4 regions of the Rothia endophytica genome follow, and region 4 is predicted to be linked to each of the others. Evidence: riboswitches for the same ligand, from Rfam matches in the RefSeq annotation. Region 4 holds a riboswitch; each other region holds the start of a gene.

Region 1 (3,188 bases), on a different contig from region 4:
GTCCCCCGTGCCCTCAAGAGCGTCTTCTGGCGCATCATGCTCTTCTACATTGGTGCTATCGCGGTGATCGGTACTCTGATTCCTTACACCAACCCCAACCTCTTGCGCGCTGATGAAACCGACATCGCTTACTCGCCCTTCACCATGGTCTTCGATAACCTGGGTATCGCGCTCGCAGCTTCCGTGATGAACGCGGTCATTCTGACCGCTATCCTCTCTGCCGGTAACTCAGGCCTCTACGTCTCATCGCGTATGCTCTACTCCCTGGCAGTCGAGGGCAAAGCACCCAAAATCTTCATGCGCGTCAACAAACGCGGCATCCCCATGCCCGCCCTGCTGATGACCGCAGCTATCGGTCTCTTCGGCTTCGTCACCGCACTCGTAGGCCAGGGTGCCGCTTACACCTGGCTGATTAACATCTCAGGCCTCTCCGGGTTCATCACCTGGGTGGGCATTGCTATCTGCCACTACCGCTTCCGACGCGCCTACGTCGCCCAGGGCTTCGATGTGAATGGCCTGCCTTACAAGGCACCGCTCTTCCCCATCGGGCCCATCGTTGCGTTGCTCATGTGCCTCTTGGTCATTGGTGGCCAGAACTATAACGCCATCTTTGAGGGCCACTGGTTCGAGGTTGTCTCAGCCTACATTGGTGTACCTATCATCATTGGCGTCTACCTGGTCCACAAGATGGTCAGCGGCTCAAAGACCATTCCCCTCAATCAGGTGGATGTCTCTGGCATCGAGGTGGAACCCGTCAAGGGCTAACCTCAAACTGAACGGTGGCGGGGCGGGCGGGCTCTCGCCGGCTGCAAGCACGTCCACTCCGCCACCACTGCACCAGCATGGCTCACCTTTCGCTCGCGAAGGGGAGCCGCCATGCTGGTGTTTTTGTTTGCGGGTAGACTGGTGCCGTTTGATTTTTCTGGTGAAAGGGTAGCGCACGTGGCTAAGCTGTATTTCCGTTTTGGGGCGATGAACTCGGGCAAGTCTACGGCCCTGCTGCAGGCTGCCTATAACTATGAGGAGCGCGGTCAGCGCGTCCTGCTAGCTAAGCCCCGTGTGGATACCAAGGGTGATGCCCTCATTGTTTCTCGCCTGGGCGTGACCCGCCATGCTGACTTCCTTATTGGGCCCGAGGACTCAGCTAAGGGTCTCTTTCATGCCGCTGCTGAAGTAGCTGAAGACCCTGACCGGATGCATTGGCACCTGCCCGTCTCATGCCTGCTAGTAGACGAGGCACAGTTCTTGACCTCAGAACAAATCGATGACCTGATGCGCATTGCCGTGCTGGAGGACATCCCAGTACTTGCCTACGGTATCCGCACCGACTTTCGTACTCACGCCTTCCCCGGTTCTGCTCGCCTGCTTGAAATTGCCCACACTCTTGAAGAACTTAAGACTATTTGCCGGTGCGGCCGTAAAGCACTCTTTAACGGGCGGACGCTGGACGGAAAGTTCATCTTCGACGGCGACCAGGTGGCCATCGACGGCGTGCACGTGGGCTACGAGTCCCTGTGTGCTACCTGCTACCTGGAAGAATCTGGCGGCGCGCTGAGCTAGGCATCCATCATTTTTCTGCAGGATGCTTGAACTATTTCGTAAAGCTCTGTTAAAGTAGTAATCACGATTCAGAAGCCCAACGCTAAGCCCTTTGACTTGTTGGCTGGCAACCGCCTTTCGCAGACGGTGCCCTTAAAGGAAAATCGGTCACCCGGCTCAAATGATCCGGTGAAAGTAGCGATTATTTTAGGAGGCCCTCATGGGTCAGCTTTCTTTTTCTTCTTCCAATGCCGATGCAGAAACCACCAAAGAACGTGTTGGTACCCGCTGTATTCTTCACACTGCCGGTCACGGAATTGTGCCTGCTGTTGGTATGAACGCTTCAAACATGGTGTGGGAGAAAGCCACTGTCACTGCCCGTCGCGGCACCCGGTTGCGGCTGCAAACAGCGGATGGTGCATCTTATTTCTGGCACCACGACCCGCAGCGCGTGGCTTACCTCTGCGCTCCTGAAGCCGGCGAGAACTCTGATAGCGAGACTCATGGGGAGGCGGCTACAACGGAGCTGCTGTGGAATTCCACCTATAAACTTTTGGGCAGGCGTTTCGATCATGGTTTCGCACTGGCACACCTTTCGGATAAACCGCTAGATGGCTGCGAACTAGCGTCCTCTCTTTCCTAGGAAAAGATAGATCAATATAAGGGGTGGTGGGCCAGACTTTCTGGCCCACCACCCCCTATTTTTGGAACTAATGGATAGTTTTAGTGAGGTGTGCGGAGGCTGTGTGCTGTTAGCCTGGAATCACTACCGAGAAGGGAAGACAATGAAGTCTTATACTGGACTGACACTTCTGGCTACCACCGTTCTCTTGGCCGGGTGCGGCTCATCTGGCACAGGAACAACAGATAATGAAACGGTAACCCCACCTGCTTCGTCAGCTGCTGCGGCAAACTCTTCGGTGCCTACGCCGAGCCCGATGCCTTCGGCTACTAGCTCATATGAGGCCCAGCCTGATCTAGTTGAGGTGACTACTACTTTCCCGGTGGGCAAGGAGGTGGCGGCCGATGAGAAAATCGGTATCTTGGTCAGCCCAACCGGCAATATTGGGTGTGACATCTGGGCGGTGGAGGGTCTCGCCCGGTGCGGCGTGAAGTCCTATTATGATGAGGCGAAGTACCCGACCGGTGATATTACTGGCCCTGCCTGGGTCTTTGCATTAGATGATGAGCTGGATGAGGTATCGCTGAATTCGCGTGGTGATGCCATGTTCTTCATGATGGGGGAGCACGAGGGTAATGCCCCGCAGGTTGTTGAGTACGGTACGACTGCTACCTACGGTTCGATTGAATGCCGCTCTGAGGAGGAGGCGATGACCTGTACCAACACTAAAACCGGTCACGGTGTAACTATGAGCCGTGAAGGCTATTCAACCTTTTAGGACCACTATTAAAAAGCTGGTAGCCTTCCCTTTTGGGAAGGCCACCAGCCTTTTTTATAATCTACTTACTTGAGCTTAGTCAGCTCACCGTTCAAGGTAGCACTCGGGCGCATTACCTTATCTGCCAGCTCGTCTGAGGGCTTGTAGTAGCCCCCCCCAGGTCCACGGGCTTACCCTGAACCTCCAGCAGCTCAGCCACAATAACCTCTTCTGAGAAGCCAGAGCCTAAGTAACGGTGGAAAAAGAGAG
Region 2 (3,188 bases), on a different contig from region 4:
GTGACGCCTAGTTTGTGGGTCAGGTTGGCCGGCAGGGTGTAGCCACCCCAGCGCAGAATGGGGGTAAGGCGCAGAGCATCGCTGCTACTGCCGCGTTCAGGTACTCTTTCAAGGCTGAGCTCTACCGCAGGCTCGTCAGCTACCGCTAAACCTGCCTCTTGTCCATCAAGTAGGATAGGCAAATTCAACTCATCTGCGGACCGCAAGAGCTGCCAGAGCAGAGAGGAATCAACATTTGAAATGGATGCCCACTCGCGGTGTGAGGAATAGATGGACTGAGAACCGCGAATGACCGCATAGAACTCGGTAAACCAACTGGCATGCTCGGGGAGTAGGCCCGTGCCGGACGCCCCGGCTGCTGTGCCAGAGAATTTCTCCCAGGTCAGCCCACCCTTAATCCACTTGCCGCGGGCACCCATCATGACCGGGCGCGCCTCCAAACTAATCTTGGGGGCACCGTTATTTTTGCTCCAGCCGTACTTACCCGGCACCACCAGCCGTAAATCCAGGGCGCCGGACACCCCGTGCGTTCTGCTATCAAAGCTCGGCCGGCTAGAGAGAGAATAGGCAAGAGACCGCCGCCAGGCAGGTAACTTGGACGCTGTCCCATCAGCAGGCGGCATCGTTTCAGTGGCGTCACCAGCCGGGAGCGCCAGCTCGGCTTCCCTCTGGGCCATCTGCTGCCGCAAGTCCGCCACCAGCTTTTGTTTGTTCTCCACCGGGAGAGAAGCTACCTCGTTTTCAGCAGAAGACCGCCAGGTTGAAGAGCTAGCAGTCAGCGCTTTCTTTGCCTTAGCAGACCGGTCAATGGCGGTCAGCATCAGAGCCACCGCATGCTTGCAGTTATGGGACACAGGGCAAGAGCAATACGAGGTAAAAGATGATGACCCGGCCAGCACCTCAGCCGGAAAAATCACGGACGTCTCATAAGGTGTTGAACCGCTACCAGCCACCTGACCCGTCAGCGTCCGGGCGCCTTCATCGTAGGTGTAGCGCACCACCATGCCATCGCGCATATACCGCTGACCGCGCGTATAGGCCCCGTGACCCACCTGCCGAATCAAGGCAGGGGCAGTCACGGGAATCTCGGGGAAAGCAGAAGTGGATGACACAGTAACCTCGGTGCGAAATCTAATAAACCGGGGCAAATTCAAAAGCGGATAATCGTTGAAGCTTCCCTCAGTGGGTGAAAAACGAGTACATTCGACTTCTGAATAAACCTAGTCTTCTAGCTTATCGCAGAAGCAAAGGGTGCAACTGGTGGACAGGTAGCTACCGGTCTTGATCTGCTCAACCAAATGGTGAGAAACCTGTTTACAGGCTGGGCGGGTGTAGGTTAGAGTTTTAACCAGCTTCAAGAGTTTCAACTGCTAAGCTCCGACTTTAGTTGAACGCCAACCCCATGTTCACGGGTGGCTCGGATGACGAAGCGGTCTGCATCGCGCATATCAGCGCTGTTTGGTGTAGACAAGAGCACGTTATGAAAGGAACGCGCACCTTACGCGCAAAGGCACCATGTCAAATGCTCGCCCCCACATCTCTGTCCAGAAGAATATCTCTGCTGCATCTGTACCTGCCCGCGGTGGTTTTACCGCGATGAGTATTCAGGACTACACTCGTATTTCGAACGAGCGTAGCGAGTTCCTGAATTTCTTGCTGGCTCCTAACCCGAGCGGCATCCCTGCTACTGAATACGGTGTTCTGAAAGCTGCATGAGCCAGGTAGGTCTTCTTCTTGATTCGGACGTCCTTGCCGAGATCCGCAAGGTAAACCCTCACCCCACTGTGGTGGCGTTTTTGCGCCGCAGCTCCTACCGCACTCTCTACATTTCGGTGCTGAGCCTTGGTGAGCTAAAGGGTCTCTACCCCTACCCCGAGACAGACCGCTGGTTGGCTGAGCTCACCGACCGCTTTAGCGATCACGTGCTGGACGTGGACGCCCGAGTCTCCCTGGAATGGGCCGGACGGCACGCCGAACCTAAGTTACACGCGGTGGGCTCAGCGGCGTCCACCCCATTACCAACCGCTGCCCTGGAAGGTCTGATGAGCGCCACAGCGGCGGTACATGAGCTTGAAATTATCTCATCTAAGGCAGAGGTCTATCGCAGCTGGGGCGTGCCCGCCTCAAATCCCTGGCTCGACGGCACCTCATGACACCCCTGCTGTTCCTCTAATAGTTGCGTGTGCGCGCAATCAGCCTGGCTACCGCTGCCCGGGGCAGAACCTTGGTGAGGCCCACCGCAACCTTGTAGGGTACTGAGGGCACGCAGAGTGCTTTGCCCCGGTGACTAGCAGCAGTGGCGTCCGCTACTACCCTCTGCGGGGTCAACCAGAGAAAACCAGGTAGGGAAGGGGCTACTTGCCCCATGGCGTCGTGGAATTCTGAGTGGGTGAGACCCGGGCAGACTGCTGTGACGGTGATGCCGCGCGGTGCGTACTGTAGGTTGGCTGACTCTGAGATAGACACCAAAAATCTTTTGACCGCTGAGTAGGTGCCGCCGGGGGTGAAGGCTGCCACCGAGGCGACGTTAATGATGCGCCCCCTGCCCCTGGGCAGCATGGTAGTGATAGCGGTGTGCATGAGCAGCAACGGAACTTTAGCGAGAACATCCACCTGCGCCAGGTGCTGCTGGGCAGTGGCAGCGTCGAAAGAGCTGCCTAAACCGAAGCCTGCATTGTTGACCAGAATTTCCACCGGAGCTTCATCCTGCTGTAAACGGGCTACCAGGCGCTCTAAATCATCGGGATTGAGCAGGTCAGCGGGAAGCACCTCAACATTGACACCGCACTCCGCCCGCAGGTGCTCAGCCAGATCTTGCAGCGGGTCAACCCTGCGAGCTGTCAGCACCAAATGGTAACCGGCCGCGGCGTACTGGCGCGCAAATTCGGCGCCGATGCCAGCGGAGGCACCAGTAATCAGAACGTAGGATGGGTCAATGCTCATAGGTGCACTTTACCTAACATGCCCAACATCATTCGGGGAACTTGCTGTAAAGGCGCCGAGCGCTTGGGTATCAGCAAACGAAACATGACATGATAAAAGCGATGAAAACACCAGCCCGCCCCCCGCGTTCTTTACCCATGCCCCTGTGGTTGCAGGGTGCCGTTGAGCTTGCCCTCGTTGCAGCGCTGAGTTACCTGGCCGTTGTCTTTTTGTTGGCAGCTGTTTGGTATACCAACGGTTTTGAT
Region 3 (3,188 bases), on a different contig from region 4:
AGACGCTCAAAGGGTACATAGGCCTCGGGGAGAGGGGCTATGACGATTTCTGAGTTGGGCGCATCAAAGTCATGGGTGAGCACCAGGTAGGCTCTTCCATCGACATCGATGATGTCGGTGCTGTACTCAATCCTTTGCTCCCTGCTAATAATCAGCGTGGGCTCTACCTCGCCTAACTCGTGAATATTGACCACGCGGGTTTCAGTGTACTCAGAGTTACCGGAGGTCAACACCACGTGGGTACGGGAGGACGACATCCCCGCTCCCAGCCACATGCCCTGATCCTCTTCGGTATAGAGAGCAATGTCATCAGCCGGGCTACTTCCCACTCGATGAGCACGAATCTGATAGGGGCGCCAGGAATCATCGGCTACAGCATAGATAAGGTGGTTAGCGCCCGAGGCAAAGAAAGCTCCGGCGAAGATATCTTCAATCTTTTCATCCAGCATCTGGCCGGTTTCAAGGTTTTTAAAGTGCTGGGTGTAGCGCTCATCGCCGGTGTCATCGACCCCAAAGGTCAGCAGTCGTCCGTCGCGAGTAACCTGGAAGGAACCTAGTGAGAAGAAAGGTAGGTCTCGGGCAAACTCGTTGCAGTCCAGCACCACTTCTTCACCCTCAAGCGGCTGACCGGGCACCACCTGCGGTGGTGTATAACGCTCAACAACGCTGCCTTCTGTTAAGGCAGGAACCCGGCACATAATGGGGTACTGCTCGCCGGCCACCGTCCGATTGAAATACCACCAAGCACCCCTGCGGGAGGGAACGGACATATCCGTTTGCTGAGTGCGGCCTTTAATCTCTTCAAAAATAGCGTCGCGCAGCGGCTGCTGATCAGCGGTAACCCCATCGGTGTAAGCATTCTCTGCTGCGAGATGGGCAAGCACCTCTTCGCTCTCTTTATCACGCATCCATTCGTAGTAATCAATGAAAGTATCGCCATGATGAGTGCGCTCGCTGGCGATGCGCGGGGGACGGGGTGGGGTGAGCGTCATGAGATGCCTTTCTGATGGTTTCTTCTCCAGTCTAGTGGAGAGAGGTTTCCCCATAAGAGCAGGAGCGCGCTCCTAGTCCGTGCGTGGTCTTAATCCAAACTGTGTAAGAGTGAAAGTTACACCTGCGTAACTTTTGCAACAAATGAAACATGCTGACATCTTGCGGTGCTTTCTTGACGCCATCAAACCCGCTAAGGAAGACTAACAACAGGTCAAGAGCGCCAGCACTAAGCCTCAGCTAGCTGGCCGGCAACCCTCCACCTGCGGTGGGGTGCCCTGAGTGAAGACCTGACACATCCCAGACGGGCATGTGTAAGCGCGGGACCGATGTGCCTTCTCCTTTGGTGCATCACCTTCCGGTAGACCGGGAGTTACGGCATGCGGCCCCACCTTGCGAGATATTTTCCTCACTAGAGACTGGAGCTACCAACATGACGACCTCACAGAACATCCCTACTCCCAGCAAGCCTGCCGGCTGGAAATTTGAGACCCAGCAAATTCACGCTGGTCAAGAACCTGACCCTGTCACCGGTGCACGAGCTTTGCCGATTTATCAGACCACCTCTTTTGTCTTCAAGGATTCACAGCAGGCGGCTAACCGTTTTGCTCTCTCTGAGCTGGGCCCCATCTATACCCGTATTAATAACCCCACCCAAGAAGCGGTAGAAAACCGTATCGCGGCCCTAGAAGGCGGAGTGGGAGCGCTGCTGCTCGCATCTGGTCAGGCAGCTAATACTTTCTCGGTTCTTAACATTGCCGGGGCAGGGGATCACATCGTTGCCTCGCCCTCTCTTTACGGCGGTACCTACAACCTCTTCAAATACACCCTGGCGAATTTAGGCATTGAAACCACTTTCGTTGATGACCCTGCAGACCCCGACAGCTGGCGCGCTGCTGCTCGCCCTAACACCAAAGCTTTCTTTGGGGAGACCCTACCCAACCCCCGCGGGGACGTGCTGGATATTGAACCCATTGCAGAAGTAGCTCACAGCGTGGGTGTTCCCCTTATCGTGGATAACACCGTAGCAACACCTTATCTGCTGAACCCCATCAAGCACGGTGCTGATGTTGTGGTGCACTCTGCGACCAAATATCTAGGGGGCCACGGAACCTCTGTGGGTGGTGTCATCGTGGACGCAGGCACCTTCGACTACGGCGCTTACCCCGAAAAATACCCCCTCTTCAATCAGCCTGATGAGAGCTATCACGGCCTGGTCTACGCCCGCGACCTGGGTAAAGACGGCGCCTTTGGCGTCAACCTCTCTTACATTTTGAAAGCCCGCGTGTCCCTGCTCCGTGACCTGGGAGCATCAATTTCTCCGACCAATGCCTTTAACATAGCGATCGGGATCGAGACCCTCTCACTCCGCATGGAGCGACACGTGCAGAACGCCGCTGCAGTTGCCCGCTTCTTATCCGAGCATCCCGCAGTTGAATCGGTAGTTTACTCGGGTTTGGAAAGTTCACCCTACTACGGGCTGTCTCAGAAATACCTATCCCGTGGCGCCGGTGCAGTCCTGGGTTTCACTCTCAAGGACGCGGATGCTCCTACCGCCCAAAAATTTGTAGATGCGCTGTCCTTACACTCCCTCCTGGTCAACATTGGCGACGTGCGCAGCCTGGTAGTACACCCGGCGTCCACCACGCACAGCCAATCAACGCCAGATGAGCTAGCCGCCATCGGCATCAATCCCGCCTTTATTCGCCTCTCGGTGGGTATTGAGCATATCGATGATATTTTGGCTGACCTCGAACTGGGCTTCGACGCACTTTAAAGTACGAAAGGTAAATCGATGACGATTAAAACCTCGACCACTGATACCGCTGCTGGCACCCGTGAGGACGGCGTACTTAAGTACGCCCCGATCGGCGACCTAGCCCTTGAAAACGGTGAAACTCTGCCCGATGTCGTCATTGGCTATGAAACCTGGGGAACCCTCAATGAAGCCGGCGATAATGCGGTGTTGATTCTGCACGCGCTGACCGGTGACACCCACGTCTCTGCTGGTCGCGCGGCTTCGGATGCTCCGGCAGAAGTGCGGGCGGCAGCTGAAGCAGGTGGTTGGTGGCCTACCGCTGTGGGCCCAGGGCGAGTCATCGATACCGATAAGTACTTTGTGGTGTCCCCCAATATGGTGGGGGGGTGCTACGGCTCAACAGGACCGGCTTCCCCCTCACCCCTTTCCATAGATCCTG
Region 4 (3,188 bases):
GTCGGCGGGGGAGCCGTCCTCAGCTTTCGCCAGGAGCAGGTAGGTGAGGGGGCCGGTGATGCTGGGGCGGGCGGACGTCCCCGCCGCCTCAGCGGCTGCCAGCAGGTCGTCGAGAGCTTCAGTATTGAGGGTAAAGCCGGTGGCCGGGCCGATTTCTGGCACCAGGTAGTGGTAGTTGGTGTCGAACCACTTGGTCAGCTCCAGCGGGGGCAGGTGCTCGGTGCCGCGAGCCAGGGCGAAGTAGCCGTCCAGGTCGATTAGGCCGCTGTCGTCGCGTACCGACTCGAAACGGGCAGGCAGGGCGGTGAAGAGGCGGGTGGTATCGAGCACCTGGTCGTAGAAGGAGAAGTCCGCGGGAATAGCGTAGTCGTCGGTCAGGCCGCGTTCGGTAAGGGTGCGGTAGGCGTCCTGCTGAATCTTCTGGGCGGTCTGCTTCAGTTCGTTCTGGTTGGACTTACCCGCCCAGTAGGCTTCAACAGCGCGCTTGAGTTCGCGGCGAGCGCCGATACGGGGGTAGCCGGTGATGGTTGCGGTGGGGAAAACAGTGGTCATGGTGGTGTCTTTCTATAAGGTCTTTGGGCCGATATTTTTAGGCGTAGGTCAGTTCGGCCAGGGGGTTTTCAAAGCGGGTGCTGTAGCGGGGCAGGTTGACCTGCTCGAGAACGTCCAGCACCGCTGCGTGTTCATTGAAGGTGTAGAAGTGGATGCCGGGGGCACCGGCGTCGAGGGATTCTTGGAGTAGGCGGGCGCCGAACTCCACCCCGATACGGTGTCGTTGGGCGTCCCCGCTCGCGGTTTCAAGGTCGTAGGCCAGCTGCTGGGGTACGGTCAGGCCCGCTAGTGAGCAGAGCGTGGTGAGCCTGCGCAGGCTGGTGACCGGCATGATGCCCGGAATCAGGGGTAGGGTTACCCCCGCGGTTCGGGCCCGCTGCACCAGGGATTCGTAGCGGGTCGCCTCAAAGAAAACCTGGGTGATAGCGAAGTCAGCCCCCGCCCGCTCCTTGGAGAGCAGAATTTCAATATCCTGCAGTTCCGAGCTGGACTCCGGGTGCCGAGAGGGGTAAGCAGCTACCCCCACCGCCACGCGTCCTGCTGCTAGGTGGGCAAAATCCTGGGTCTCAACTTGGCGAATGAGGTCAACCAGGGACCGGGCAAAGGGGATATCGGGGGCCTGCGTGCTGCCCGGTGGCAGGTCGCCGCGCAGGGCTAAAAATCCGCGGACGCCGATCGCCAGAATACAGCGAACAGCAGCTTCCAGCTCCTCGGCGGTGTGCCCCACACAGGTGAGGTGAGCCAGGGGAGTGAGCTGGGTTTCGTGGACCAGATGGTCTAGCAGGGCCAGGGTTTTCTGCTTACGAGCCCGGTCGCCGGAGTAGGTCACCGACACATAGTCGGGGTTGGTGGGCGCCAGCTGGTCGATGGTCGTCAGCAGATTCTCGCAACTGGCAGAACTTCGCGGTGGGAAGAGTTCGTAGGAGAGCGCCGGTGTATAGGTACTCATGGTTTCCTTACAGGTCGTTGGGTGGACCCGAAAGAATGCGGTGGCCGCTCCCATTGGTGGCGGGAGGGTGCCACACAGTGCGGTGGGTGGACCGCTGGTGATGCACTCTATCGGTCCTAGCAGGAGCACCTTTCCCGTCAGGGGTGGTTGCTGCGACGTCATCGAGCTAGGTCTCTCGGTCGCTCTGGATAGGTTTGATGGTTCTACACTAAAAGCGCAGGCAGGGCGCTGGCAAGAAACCGCCGCTCTGTGCAGCTTTTTGACTTTGTGTCGGGTGTGTTGAGACACATGACAGTAATATTTCGGGCTTTATTGCGATGGTATGTAAAGGTCGCACCGGTTTCTTTGGGTGAGAGTGGAGCTTTTTTCTTACTTTTCTTGAAAGGTTTTATAATCATTGTTTCGATTAAAAAGTTCTGCACCGTGCTCGCCGCGACGTGTGCAATTTCTTTCAGCTCCGTAGCAGTGGCTACCGCTGGAACGCATACAGATACCAATTCTGGTGCGACTCCGAATATTATTGGTGGTTCAGTAGCCACGAGTCCTTGGGCTGTCCAGCTCCGGTTCAATGTGACCGGCAGCAATGGAATCAGCAGTTGTACCGGTGAACAACTTAACGCTCTGGGAGTTGCTGATACTGGGGGAGTTTGCCACCATAAACTAGGCCCTACTTCATACTCTCTAATCTGATGTTCTTAACTTTCTACGAGGTGGTACTCAGGGACTTTTTCCCTGAGTACCACCGGGTTTTGTAAGATTGAAGACTTATACCTAGGGTAGAGGTATGAGCATTGAATATCGTCAACTGGGAAACAGTGGGCTAACCGTTTCGAGCGTGGGCCTGGGCTGTAACAACCTGGGTAGAAGCAAAACCGCCACCGAAACTCAGACCGGCACCAACGATGTGCTGGCAGCCGCCGTGGAGCAGGGCATCACTCTCTTTGATGTTGCCGATATTTACGGGGCTCGGCCTGGGGTATCTGAAACCATGTTCGGCCAGGCGCTCAAAGACACCGGCATTGACCGGGACGAAATCGTGATTGTTTCTAAATTTGGCATGGATATGGATGGCGCCAACGGTACTGACCACGGGGTGAGAGGTTCCCGGCGTTACATCATGCGCGCTATCGAAGCGTCCTTGGGTCGCTTGGGCACTGACTATATTGACCTCTACTTCCACCACACCCCCGACCCCGTCACCCCCGTGGAAGAAACCCTGGGAGCACTTGCCACTCTGATTGAGCAGGGCAAAGTGCGCTATATTGGCAGCTCCAATCACTCCGGTTGGCAGATAGCCCAAGCGGAATATATCGGCAAGCAATTAGGCACTCGCTACATCGCCGCAGAGAACCATTACAATCTGCTGGACCGCCGCGCTGAACTAGAAGTACTGCCCGCTGCCCGCGAGTTTGGCCTGGGCGTCCTACCCTACTTCCCCCTGGCTAACGGTCTGCTGACCGGTAAATATAACCCCGGTAAAGACGCTGTTGAAGGGCGCCTGACCCGCATCAAGCCCGAATTGCTGGACTCGACAGACTGGGATCAGATGCGCGCTTTCTCGGAGTTTGCCGCCGAGCGCGGACTGACCGAGGTGCAGGTTGCTTTCTCTTGGCTGGCCCAGCAACGCCCGGTGTCATCGGTCATTGCTGGTGCTACCACCATTGACCAGGTGCGCACCAACGCTGCC

The links. Region 4 has a riboswitch for S-adenosylmethionine ahead of ABD982_RS08725 (methylenetetrahydrofolate reductase). Riboswitches for the same ligand answer to the same signal wherever they lie in the genome.
Region 1: another riboswitch for S-adenosylmethionine. It lies ahead of ABD982_RS03015 (hypothetical protein); the one in region 4 lies ahead of ABD982_RS08725 (methylenetetrahydrofolate reductase).
Region 2: another riboswitch for S-adenosylmethionine. It lies ahead of ABD982_RS08150 (nuclease PIN); the one in region 4 lies ahead of ABD982_RS08725 (methylenetetrahydrofolate reductase).
Region 3: another riboswitch for S-adenosylmethionine. It lies ahead of ABD982_RS07165 (O-acetylhomoserine aminocarboxypropyltransferase/cysteine synthase family protein); the one in region 4 lies ahead of ABD982_RS08725 (methylenetetrahydrofolate reductase).

The regions. Positions count from the first base shown of each region.
Region 1 covers NZ_BAABKP010000001.1:659,237-662,424, forward strand. Annotated here, with positions in the region: gene ABD982_RS03005 (amino acid permease) at 1-765, shown strand, start outside; gene ABD982_RS03010 (thymidine kinase) at 943-1,560, shown strand; SAM riboswitch class IV at 1,626-1,743, shown strand; gene ABD982_RS03015 (hypothetical protein) at 1,760-2,182, shown strand; gene ABD982_RS03020 (hypothetical protein) at 2,325-2,939, shown strand.
Region 2 covers NZ_BAABKP010000002.1:353,128-356,315, reverse strand. Annotated here, with positions in the region: gene ABD982_RS08155 (DEAD/DEAH box helicase) at 1-1,112, opposite strand, end outside; SAM riboswitch class IV at 1,353-1,480, shown strand; gene ABD982_RS08150 (nuclease PIN) at 1,516-1,716, shown strand; gene ABD982_RS08145 (PIN domain-containing protein) at 1,713-2,153, shown strand; gene ABD982_RS08140 (SDR family NAD(P)-dependent oxidoreductase) at 2,170-2,943, opposite strand; gene ABD982_RS08135 (cell division protein PerM) at 3,045-3,188, shown strand, end outside.
Region 3 covers NZ_BAABKP010000002.1:144,468-147,655, reverse strand. Annotated here, with positions in the region: gene ABD982_RS07170 (S9 family peptidase) at 1-992, opposite strand, end outside; SAM riboswitch class IV at 1,203-1,317, shown strand; gene ABD982_RS07165 (O-acetylhomoserine aminocarboxypropyltransferase/cysteine synthase family protein) at 1,424-2,767, shown strand; gene metX (homoserine O-acetyltransferase MetX) at 2,786-3,188, shown strand, end outside.
Region 4 covers NZ_BAABKP010000003.1:128,034-131,221, reverse strand. Annotated here, with positions in the region: gene metE (5-methyltetrahydropteroyltriglutamate--homocysteine S-methyltransferase) at 1-552, opposite strand, end outside; gene ABD982_RS08725 (methylenetetrahydrofolate reductase) at 590-1,501, opposite strand; SAM riboswitch class I at 1,606-1,696, opposite strand; gene ABD982_RS08720 (hypothetical protein) at 1,705-2,040, opposite strand; gene ABD982_RS08715 (aldo/keto reductase) at 2,286-3,188, shown strand, end outside.